3 regions of the Ruegeria sp. HKCCA4008 genome follow, and region 3 is predicted to be linked to each of the others. Evidence: riboswitches for the same ligand, from Rfam matches in the RefSeq annotation. Region 3 holds a riboswitch; each other region holds the start of a gene.

Region 1 (3,266 bases), on a different contig from region 3:
GGATTGCGGGACTTGGGATTGCCATGCCGTTCTACCTATGGGACTGGGCCCAGACCCTTCAGGTTCCTCAGGAAGAAATGGACCCGTGGCGCGTATCAGACCTGAAGGCTGACCTGGCGCGGCGCCTCGATATTCCGGTATTCCTGCAAAATGACGCCACTGCGGCTTGTGGGGCGGAATTGGTATTCGGTCCAGCCGATGGGCCCAGGGATTTCCTGTACTTCTATATCGGGTTTTTCATTGGCGGCGGTGTGGTCCTCAATGGCGCAATCTTTTCGGGGCGTGGAAACGCGGGCGCAATCGGCCCCTTGCCTGTGCCAGATGATGCCGGTGGTGTCAGACCCCTTATCGACGTGGCCAGCCTGTACGTGCTCGAGCGTGCAATCACCACGGCAGGTGTCACGTCGCATTCCATTTGGGAAACGACCCAGCGTTGGGATGTGCCAAAAGTTCAACTGGAATACTGGTTGAAACAGACGGCGAGCGGGATTGCCTATGCGATTGTCTCATCCTGTAGCCTGATAGATTTCGAATGCGTAAAGGTTGACGGCTGGATGCCGCAGGACATCAAGGCGCGTTTGGTTGAAATGGTCGAAGACAAACTGTCTGAGCTTAACCTGACCGGTCTCGAGCGCCCTGCCGTGCTGGCAGGGGCCGTGGGCCCGGAAGCACGCTCACTGGGCGCGGCAAGCCTGCCGTTGTCGGAAAGGTATCTTTCAGAAGCTTAGATGTGAAATCACCCTGTTGCCTTGGATATTTCACAAACTGGTTCACTCTCGCAAACTGCCGAACTCATTATTTTCGATGGCCGTAACACATTTTCGTTGACGGAAGGCTGAGTTGTCTGGCAAGCCGCTCGGCATGTCCGGTTCCGGGGCTTGCTCTGGAATCAATAGGGAATGCGGTGCGGGCTCTGGCCCAAATCCGCAACTGCACCCGCAACTGTAAGCGGCGAGCAGGGCTGAAACGCCACTGGGGTTTGCCCGGGAAGGCCGGTCCAACGCTTTGACCCGCAAGTCAGGATACCTGCCGGACATGTGCCCTCATAAGGGGCACTCCTAATCGGCGGCGGGATGTGCGTCGGACCAGGATGCCTGAAAGGGTGATTTGGCGTTGAATATCCCGTGGTCAAAACGAATTTCGCGCCGGGATTGGCGCGACGGGACAAGGACGACTGTTCATGAAAACGCTGCTCAGCGCAGCCGCTGCCGCGGTGGCTCTTCCTGCCATCGCAAATGCGCATTTCCTTTTGGAATACACCACCGACACCATGATCGAGAAACCGGGCGATGTGCCGGTCAAACTGATTTTCTGGCATCCGTTCGAGAATGGCCATGTCATGGATCTTGAAAAGCCGCAGGAATTCTATGTGATCCACAACGGTGAAAAGACCGATTTGCTGGACACGCTGGAACCTATCCGGTTCACCGGCGGGGAAAACGAGGGTGCGGCGTTCAAGGGCAGTGTCCCGGTCAAACGTTCGGGCGACTATGTGCTGGTGACGGTTCCTCAGCCTTATTATGAGGAATCCGAAGACATCTATATCCAACAGCTCACCAAAGCCTTCCTGAACCGTAACGAATTGCCGACCGACTGGATGAATCCCGTGGGTCTGCCGACCGAGATTATCCCGCTGAACAAGCCGACCAACATCATCGCGGGTTCGACTTTCACGGGCCGTGTGCTGGCTGACGGTCAGCCGGTTGCGGGCGCCGAGATCGAGATCGAGTACATGGCCGCGGAACCCGACATGGAAAGCTCGGCCGCTTCTGCACCGAAAGCGTCTCCTATGCCGGGTGGTGCGGTGGTCGCAATATCTGACGACAACGGGTATTTTTCGTTCGGCGTTCCAAAAGCCGGTTACTGGGGTTTCGCTGCCCTTGGTTCCGGTCCGGCAACCGAACATGAGGGCAAAGAACTCAGCCAGGATGCGGTCATCTGGATTCGTGCCTGGGATCTGGAGTAACCCCAAATGCACATCGTCGACGGAGCCCTTTCCAACCCGGTTGTAATTGGCGGCGCCATAGCCGCCGCGGGCGGGATCGCCATGGGTCTTAGGTCTCTGGATCTTGATCGCATCCCCACTGCGGGCGTGCTGTCAGCCAGTTTCTTCGTGGCATCGTTGATCCACGTACCCATTGGTCCGTCGTCGGTTCATCTGATCCTAAACGGCATGGCCGGGCTGCTGCTTGGTTGGGCCGCATTCCCGGCTTTGTTCGTCGGGCTTTTGCTACAGGCGGTTTTTTTCGGCTTTGGCGGGTTGACGGTGTTGGGGATCAACACCGTCAATATCGCCTTTCCCGCTGTGGTGGCCGGAATGTTGTTCGGTCGTCTGATCGCGCGTGGAACGCCTTTGCAAGGTGCGATTTGGGGGGGCGTCGGCGGCGCATTTGCGATTGCGGCGACAACCGGCATGGTCGCGTTTTCCCTCGCGCTGTCGGGGGATGAATTTCTGCCTGCCGCCAAGCTTGTTTTCTTCGCCCATATTCCTGTCATGGCCATCGAGGCGATTTTGACCGGGTTCGCCGTGTTGCTGGCACGCAAGGTCAAGCCCGAGCTGTTTTTCAGAGGAGCAGCCACATGAAGCATCTGGTTGTCATACTGGCCATGTGCTGTGCACCTGTGCCTGTCCTGGCGCACAAGGTCATAGCCGGCGTTTTCGAGTCGGGAGACGTCATCGAGGGCGAAATCGGCTTTTCCAACGGCGACATGGCAAGCGGCACCGAGGTCATTGTCACCGGCCCGGATGGGGCTGAGCTGGGTCGATCGGTCACTGATGCGGACGGTTTCTTTGTCTACACGCCGACCTCGGCCGTGGCGCACACCTTCTTTGCCGACCTTGGCGCCGGGCATGTGGCCGAAGTCACGATGTCTGCCGAAGATGTCGCGCGGATCATGGGCGTTGCCGTGGCGGAAAACGGAGACTCGTCTTCGGCTGCTCTGGCGCAGGCCAGCGGTTCGGCGGCGTCTCTCAGCGCCGAAGAACAGCAGGTTATCGCCAAAGCCGTACGTGACGAATTGCGCCCGCTCAGGCGCGAGATTGCGGCTTATCGCGAACAGAACGACCTGCAAACCATCCTTGGCGGGATCGGGTACATCGTTGGTCTGTTCGGTCTGGGCTTTTACATGGCGGCCCGCCGCAAGCTGGCGTCCTGATGGCACACGTTCTGGGGCACAAGGAAAAAACGCTGTCCGAAGCCGGTGACGGGCCAGAAGGTCTGATCAGCCTGCTGGATCCCCGGATGCGGATCGTCATGGCAGTTGTT
Region 2 (3,266 bases), on a different contig from region 3:
CTGGACATTGACCAAAACCGGAGAGGATACGTGGACCGGTACGGCGCCTGGCGTGCTGGGTACCGCCAGCGGAATTGAACGCGGGGATACGTTCAACTGGAAATACAAGATCGACCTGCCGATCAAGGACGGGACCATGCGTGTCAAATTCGACGACTGGATGTGGCTGCTGGATGACGACCGTCTGCTGAACCGTGCGTATGTCTCACGCTATGGCGTCCGTCTGGGTGAAGTCATCCTGTTCTTCGAGAAAAAATAGGGCCGCCAGGCCCGGTTGCATCACAAAAGTCAGTAGAAAATAAACTCGTCCACCAATGCTGTCGTCGATCCCTTGACCTCACCGGCCGTGTTCGCCCTTGGCCCGTCCGAGGCCGCGCCCTCGGCGCGTTCGCCGCCCTCGACCTTCAAGCGCGCGCGTTCTATCTGCCCCCAGAGGAAAAACAGGCCATCCCGTTTTCCCATGAGGCGCGAAGGAACTGTTGTCCGCAAAACACCTGTTTTCGGTTTTGGCATCTGCTCTCTTACTGCCTCCGGTGTTTTCCACCATTTTCGGAAAACGTAATGGTTTTTCCCGAAAAAGACAATTTTTTATGGACAAAATGAGGTTTTCTACCGGCCGTTGACAGGGTGGACTGGCAACTCTCGCATGACGGATATTCGCCTTCTTCACCTGCCCCATTGAAAGCCAGCACTATCCCAAACGGATCAACTTCACCCAAAAGGGCTTGCGGCAAAACTACTTCACTTGGCCCGACACTCTCTTTTCCAGCCATGCTCAGGCGACGTGCAGCGTTTCGTTTCTGATCCGAGCAGCCGGGCCTTCGCCGTCGCGGTTGGGGGACAATTTGGCGGCGCCGATGTCAGACGTGGCCGCATCCATCGCAAGGCCATCGGCCACCGCAAAACGCCATGCTGGCGGGCCTGCCACGCCCCTTTGCCAAGGACTGTGGTCCCGGCACCGTCCACTCTGCCGGAATATTTCTATGTCTGTTTTGAAACCGGAAATGTCGCAAGCATTTCAGCGCCCAAGCGGGTAAAAAGTAGGCTGCCATCGTGAGGTGCCGCTGTTTGATTCTCAGACAGCGGAGAATTGGGAAGCCGGTGGAATTCCGGCACTGCCCCCGCAACGGTAAGAAAGGTCAGGTTCGACAATCAACCACTGGGACGAGGATCCCGGGAAGGTGTCGCAACCGGGTGCAAGCCCCTTTCAAGTCCGGAAACCAGCCTTGCAGATATGTCAAACCGCGGGTGGCGGTGGGGGCACGGGTTTCGGACGTGGTCCTCGCGCGCCTCCGGACGGTTCCTCCCTGTCATCTGCCCAAGCAATGCCGCGGGGCGCGGCAGGAGAGCCAGAAGTGAACAATGTCCAAAACCTGTTGGCGCGTCGAATCCCGGGCTATGCTCTGGAACGGGCCTTTTACACCGACCCCGAGATATTTCAGACCGACCTGGAAACCATCCACTATCGCGAATGGCTCTTTGCCATTCCGGCCTGTGAACTGGTGAAAGCCGGCGACTATGTAACGTACAACGTGGGTGCCTATCGCGTGATCATCGTGCGCGGCGCCGACAACCAGATCCGGGCGTTTCACAACACCTGCCGCCATCGCGGCTCGATCATATGCAAGGCGGCAAAAGGCAACGCGCCGAAGCTGGTTTGCCCGTATCACCAATGGACCTACGAGCTTGACGGCTCTTTGCTGTGGGCCCGCGACATGGGGCCGGAGTTTGATCCCAGACAGCATGGTTTGAAGACGGTTCATTGCCGCGAGCTTGCCGGGCTGGTTTACATCTGTCTGGCGGATGTCGCCCCGGATTTTGACACGTTCGCCAATATCGCGCGCCCGTATCTTGAGCCGCATGATCTTGCGAATGCCAAGGTCGCCTTCGAAAGCACGATCATCGAGAACGGCAACTGGAAGCTGGTCTGGGAAAACAATCGCGAGTGCTATCACTGCGGCGGCAACCACCCTGCGCTGTGCCGGACCTTCCCTGATGATCCGGGCGTGACGGGGATCGAAGGCGGTGAAACCCCTGCCTATATGCAAGCCCATTTCGACAGGTGCCAGGCTGCCGGCATGCCGTCGCAGTTCTATCTGCACGAGGACGGCCAATATCGTCTGGCGCGGATGCCGCTGAAAGAAGGGGCCGAGAGCTATACGATGGACGGGAAATCCGCCGTGCGCCGCTGGTTGGGCCGGTCGCCCTTTGCGGATGCGGGATCGCTTTTGAAATTCCACTATCCGACCACGTGGAACCACTTTCTTGCCGATCACTCGATTGTTTTCCGCGTCACGCCGATCAGCCCGACAGAGACCGAGGTCACGACCAAATGGCTGGTCAACAAGGATGCCGTTGAAGGCGTTGACTATGACGTGAAACGTCTGACCGAAGTCTGGGTCGCCACGAATGACGAAGACCGTCAGGTGGTCGAGGACAACCAGCAGGGCATCAACAGCCCGGCCTATGTGCCCGGCCCGTATTCAGCCATTCAGGAATCCGGCGTGCTGCAATTCGTGGATTGGTATTGCAACACAGTGTCGGCCCGCCTGTCCCCTGACTCCATGGCGGCGGAGTAAGTCTGATGAAAGACCTGAACACGCTTTCATCAGCCGTCTGGCAGGATGGAGAGATGCTGGAATGTGTCTCGGTCGTGCCCGAGATGCCGAACACTGCCAGCTTTTCGTTCCGTGCCCCCTCGGGGGCGCAGTTCGCCTATCACCCCGGTCAGTTCCTGACGCTCGAGATTCCGGCGCCCGGCCAGCCCGGAGGCGTTGTGCATCGCACCTACACGATCTCATCGTCGCCGTCGCGGCCGCGGTCGATCACCATCACCGCCAAAGCGCAACCCGACAGTATCGGCACGCGCTGGATGCTGGACAATCTTCAACCCGGCATGCGGATCAAGGCCATTGGGCCTGCGGGCCTGTTCACCAACGCATTGAGCGATGCGCGCAAGTTCCTGTTTATCTCGGCTGGCTCGGGCATCACGCCGATGATGTCGATGACCACCTGCATGTGGGACGAAAGCCGCGATCTGGACGTTGTCTTCATCAACTGCGCCAAAAGGCCATCCGAGATCATCTTCCGCCAGCGCTTGGAACAGATGGCCAGCCGCACGGATGGTTTGGACCTGAAGTTCGTGGTGGAAGAGCCGGACCGCTACCGCCCATGGACGGGATATCAGGGTCAGTTCAACCAATTGATGCTGGGCCTGATGGCGCCGGATTACCTTGAGCGCGAAGTCTATTGCTGCGGTCCTGAGC
Region 3 (3,266 bases):
AGCATCAAAATCAGGGCTGGTTTCATACCAGCCCGTAATTCCGGTAAGACCCACGATCTTGTCCTGAAGGCCGAGCGCAAAGGCCATATCCGCCATGTTCATGTCATGCACGACCAGACGTTCCGGCGCCGAGTCAAAAACCAGCGGTTCACCGCAATTATCCACGGTGACGGCTTCCGCTGCCGCGCCACCTGCCAAGCCAGCGAAAACAACCACCGGCCAGAGTTTCTGCATCATACTTAAGCTCCTGTTATTGTGACAATTTCCGTTTTCGGATATCTAGTGCGGGGATCATGCGGCCTTCGTGCTGAAAGCACAGGTAATCCACGCCGAATGTCTCGCGTACCCGGTCTGGGGTCAGAACTTCGCCAACAGGCCCGAACCCCGTCAGACGCGTGGCCTTCATCAACGCCACATGGGTGGCGAATTCCGGGATCATGACCAGATCATGGACGATCATGACGACCGTTACCCCCAGATCAGCGACCAGAGACAGCATGTGCCCCTTGGCATCGGGGTCCAGATGGTTGGTTGGCTCGTCCAGAAACAGCAAGGACGGGTTCTGGGCCAACGCGCGCGCGATATGTGCGCGCTGACGTTCTCCGCCGGACAGTTGACCCATCGTTTTGTTGGCAAAATGCGACAGCTCGGTCGTCTTCAGAACCCGTTCCAGATCAGCCTTGTGCTGAGCCATCGAACGTTCGCCCTGAATCGGGATTTGCCCCAGCCCAACATAGTCTTGCAGGCGCATCCGCCCGTCAGGCATTTCTTGCTGCCCGACCACAGCAATGGAGCGGGCACGTTGGCGGGCGGACAGGGTCCGAAGGCTTTGGCCTTCTATCCAAACATCACCCAAGACAACCCGTTCGATCCCGCACAGCAGTTTCAGCAGAGTGGTCTTGCCGGCGCCGTTCGGCCCGGCGATTGCCAGAATTGATCCTTCTTCCAGACGAAAGGACACATCCTGCAACAGGACATCGCCATTGAGCGCATAGTACTCCAAATTCTCGGCAACCAGAAAGCTCATGAAGCGCCACCGGACGGCAATGCGGGTATTCGCGACAAGGTCTTAGCGAAAAGGGCAGGGGGGCGGTCCGAGGCGCTGGTCCAGCCATCGTCACTGTCGCCGAACTGGGTCGCGAATTCGACCAGGGCGGACAGGTCGTGTGATGTCGTGATATCGCCAAACAGGTACTGCGCTTTGCCCGGGGCCTGAAATCCGACGGTCATGGCCCGTTCACAACCTGCCATGCAGGCCACCATTCGGGTTTCAAAACCGTCAGGCAACCGGGCATCCAGCACGTCTTGCGCAGCCTCGGCAGACATCGCCCCCTGACATGTTGAACAGATCAGAACGTAGTGATCAGAATAGCAGGTCATAGCCATCTCCGTCGTTTGCCAGACGCAGACAGAGGGCACATACCCAGATATTACGCAAACGCGCCATCAAGCCTCCTTCCGAGACGCCCCGCCTCGGGTTGGTTTATAGTGCGATGGCAGGTCTCCTGACTTGCGGGTCGTTGCTCGGCCGACCTTCCCAACCCATGCGAGTCAGTGGTGAAGTGGCGTCGCTCACCGCTTACAGTTGCGGGGGCAGTCACGGACTTGGCACATTCCAGCGCCGCACCGTGTTCCCATTTTCATCCCTTACGGAACCATCCCGCTCAGCTAGTCCGGCAATGCCAGACTTGTCAAGCGGCAGACAAAGGCGTTGGTAGATGGAATTGCGACAGCCGCGCCAGCTGTCCTGCCGCGCCAGCTCGGACCGAACGGTGTCAATAGTCTGATACAAGAAGAAAATCCGGCTCGAAATCTTTCTCGACCTTTGAAAACCGCGGGATTGGCTCTTCAAACCCATTGTCGGTACGGTCGTTATTCACGGTCGATCCCTCGCCAATAAGGCAATCGCCGCAAAGCGTGCCAGATGTCGGGCATCAGAGTTACGCTTTATCCGGGCTTCAGCCGCACGTACTCTTGGGGTTGCAAGGTTTCAGGGCAGGCATCGCTGGGGACCGTCACCGGGTTGTCGCGGTCGACGCCACCGTTTGGATCCGACGCATGAATTTCCAGAACGAGATCGCCGCCGCCCCGGTTGATGATGCCTTCTGCCTTGATAATATGCCGGTGCATCGGAGAAAGCTGATTGTCTTTCAAGATCAACAGTTTTCTGCACAGAGCATCCCACGCCCGGATTCCAGATCCTTCGTCTAACCATTGTGTAGAGTGAACGGGAATAGGCAATGTTCGTCGAAACGGCCTTGTGCGTAATTGGTAATGTTCCATCCCAGCCTGCGGCTGAGGACAGTTTCGACCAAAGAGATGCGCATTTTCTCGGACGATCAATCCGCAAAGAGCGGCTATGCGGCGCCGAAAGATTGAATGAACGTCTGGGCCTAGGGCTTGAGACGGTTGATTTAGGATCCTTGCAGTATGCCTTAACGCAGATCAAAGTTCGTGCGCCCAAGGGGGTTCTGCCCCGGCTCGGGAAACGGTCACGGCCGCCACGTCAGCGCCCAGTTCCATGGCTGCTTGCAGGCTTTCAACCGTCAATCCGCGCAGACCTGACTTGGTAAGATGCCCTGCGCGGCTGAGCTCGGTCAGAACGCCGGCATTAAACGTGTCACCTGCGCCGATCGTATCGACCACTTCAACGGGTTTCACAGGAACCGAGACTTCGGAACCATCCGCCAGGTAACCGTGCGCCCCGTCACTGCCACGCGTGACGATGACAACGGAAGGACCCGCCTGCAACAGCACAGACGCTTTTGCGGATTCGGCTTCAGCGCCCGGAATGATCCAGTCCAGGTCCTCGTCTGAAACCTTGACGATATCCGCACGCGAGATCATGCGGTTCAAACGCGTCCGAAATCGGGTTTGATCCTTGATGAAATCCGGGCGGATATTCGGGTCCAGCATCACTGCCCGGTCGGAACCGTGGCGGTCCAGAAGGGCGGCATAGGCATCTGCGCAAGGTTCACACGCAAGGCTGATTCCACCGAGATACAGGGCAGAGACAGCAGGAAGCTGATCGGGCATGTCTTCGGGCAGCAACATCCGGCCCGCAGTGTTTTCATCAACAAAGCTGTAAGTCGCGTGTCCATCCGAGAGCTGCACAAAGGCAAGCGTGGTAGGACGCTCCGAGATGATCACATGTGTCGTGTCCACATGGCTCGCTTTCAGCGCATCAATCAATTGCTGGCCGAACATGTCCGATGACAAACCTGTCAGCATCCCTACCGGAACACCCAGACGTCCCATCGCGACGG

Evidence for each region. Region 3 has a riboswitch for cobalamin ahead of GOW60_RS18400 (DUF1636 domain-containing protein). Riboswitches for the same ligand answer to the same signal wherever they lie in the genome.
Region 1: it holds a riboswitch for cobalamin, as region 3 does, so the genes downstream of both, GOW60_RS20470 (DUF4198 domain-containing protein) here and GOW60_RS18400 (DUF1636 domain-containing protein) in region 3, are expected to answer to the same signal.
Region 2: it holds a riboswitch for cobalamin, as region 3 does, so the genes downstream of both, GOW60_RS15735 (aromatic ring-hydroxylating dioxygenase subunit alpha) here and GOW60_RS18400 (DUF1636 domain-containing protein) in region 3, are expected to answer to the same signal.

Annotation. Positions count from the first base shown of each region.
Region 1 is NZ_WQDM01000016.1:12,776-16,041, reverse strand. Features, by position in the region: gene GOW60_RS20475 (ROK family transcriptional regulator) at 1-728, shown strand, start outside; cobalamin riboswitch at 850-1,049, shown strand; gene GOW60_RS20470 (DUF4198 domain-containing protein) at 1,181-1,966, shown strand; gene cbiM (cobalt transporter CbiM) at 1,973-2,584, shown strand; gene GOW60_RS20460 (cobalt ABC transporter permease) at 2,581-3,156, shown strand; gene cbiQ (cobalt ECF transporter T component CbiQ) at 3,156-3,266, shown strand, end outside.
Region 2 is NZ_WQDM01000007.1:153,289-156,554, forward strand. Features, by position in the region: gene GOW60_RS15715 (DUF3833 family protein) at 1-259, shown strand, start outside; gene GOW60_RS15720 (hypothetical protein) at 289-513, opposite strand; gene GOW60_RS15725 (hypothetical protein) at 522-773, opposite strand; gene GOW60_RS15730 (hypothetical protein) at 776-928, opposite strand; cobalamin riboswitch at 1,040-1,244, shown strand; gene GOW60_RS15735 (aromatic ring-hydroxylating dioxygenase subunit alpha) at 1,326-2,579, shown strand; gene GOW60_RS15740 (hybrid-cluster NAD(P)-dependent oxidoreductase) at 2,585-3,266, shown strand, end outside.
Region 3 is NZ_WQDM01000010.1:68,023-71,288, forward strand. Features, by position in the region: gene GOW60_RS18390 (ABC transporter substrate-binding protein) at 1-237, opposite strand, end outside; gene GOW60_RS18395 (ABC transporter ATP-binding protein) at 251-1,027, opposite strand; gene GOW60_RS18400 (DUF1636 domain-containing protein) at 1,024-1,380, opposite strand; cobalamin riboswitch at 1,478-1,675, opposite strand; partial or broken gene GOW60_RS21465 (D-lyxose/D-mannose family sugar isomerase) at 1,776-1,901, opposite strand; gene GOW60_RS21470 (D-lyxose/D-mannose family sugar isomerase) at 1,948-2,154, opposite strand; gene GOW60_RS21475 (D-lyxose/D-mannose family sugar isomerase) at 2,208-2,327, opposite strand; gene GOW60_RS18410 (carbohydrate kinase) at 2,446-3,266, opposite strand, start outside.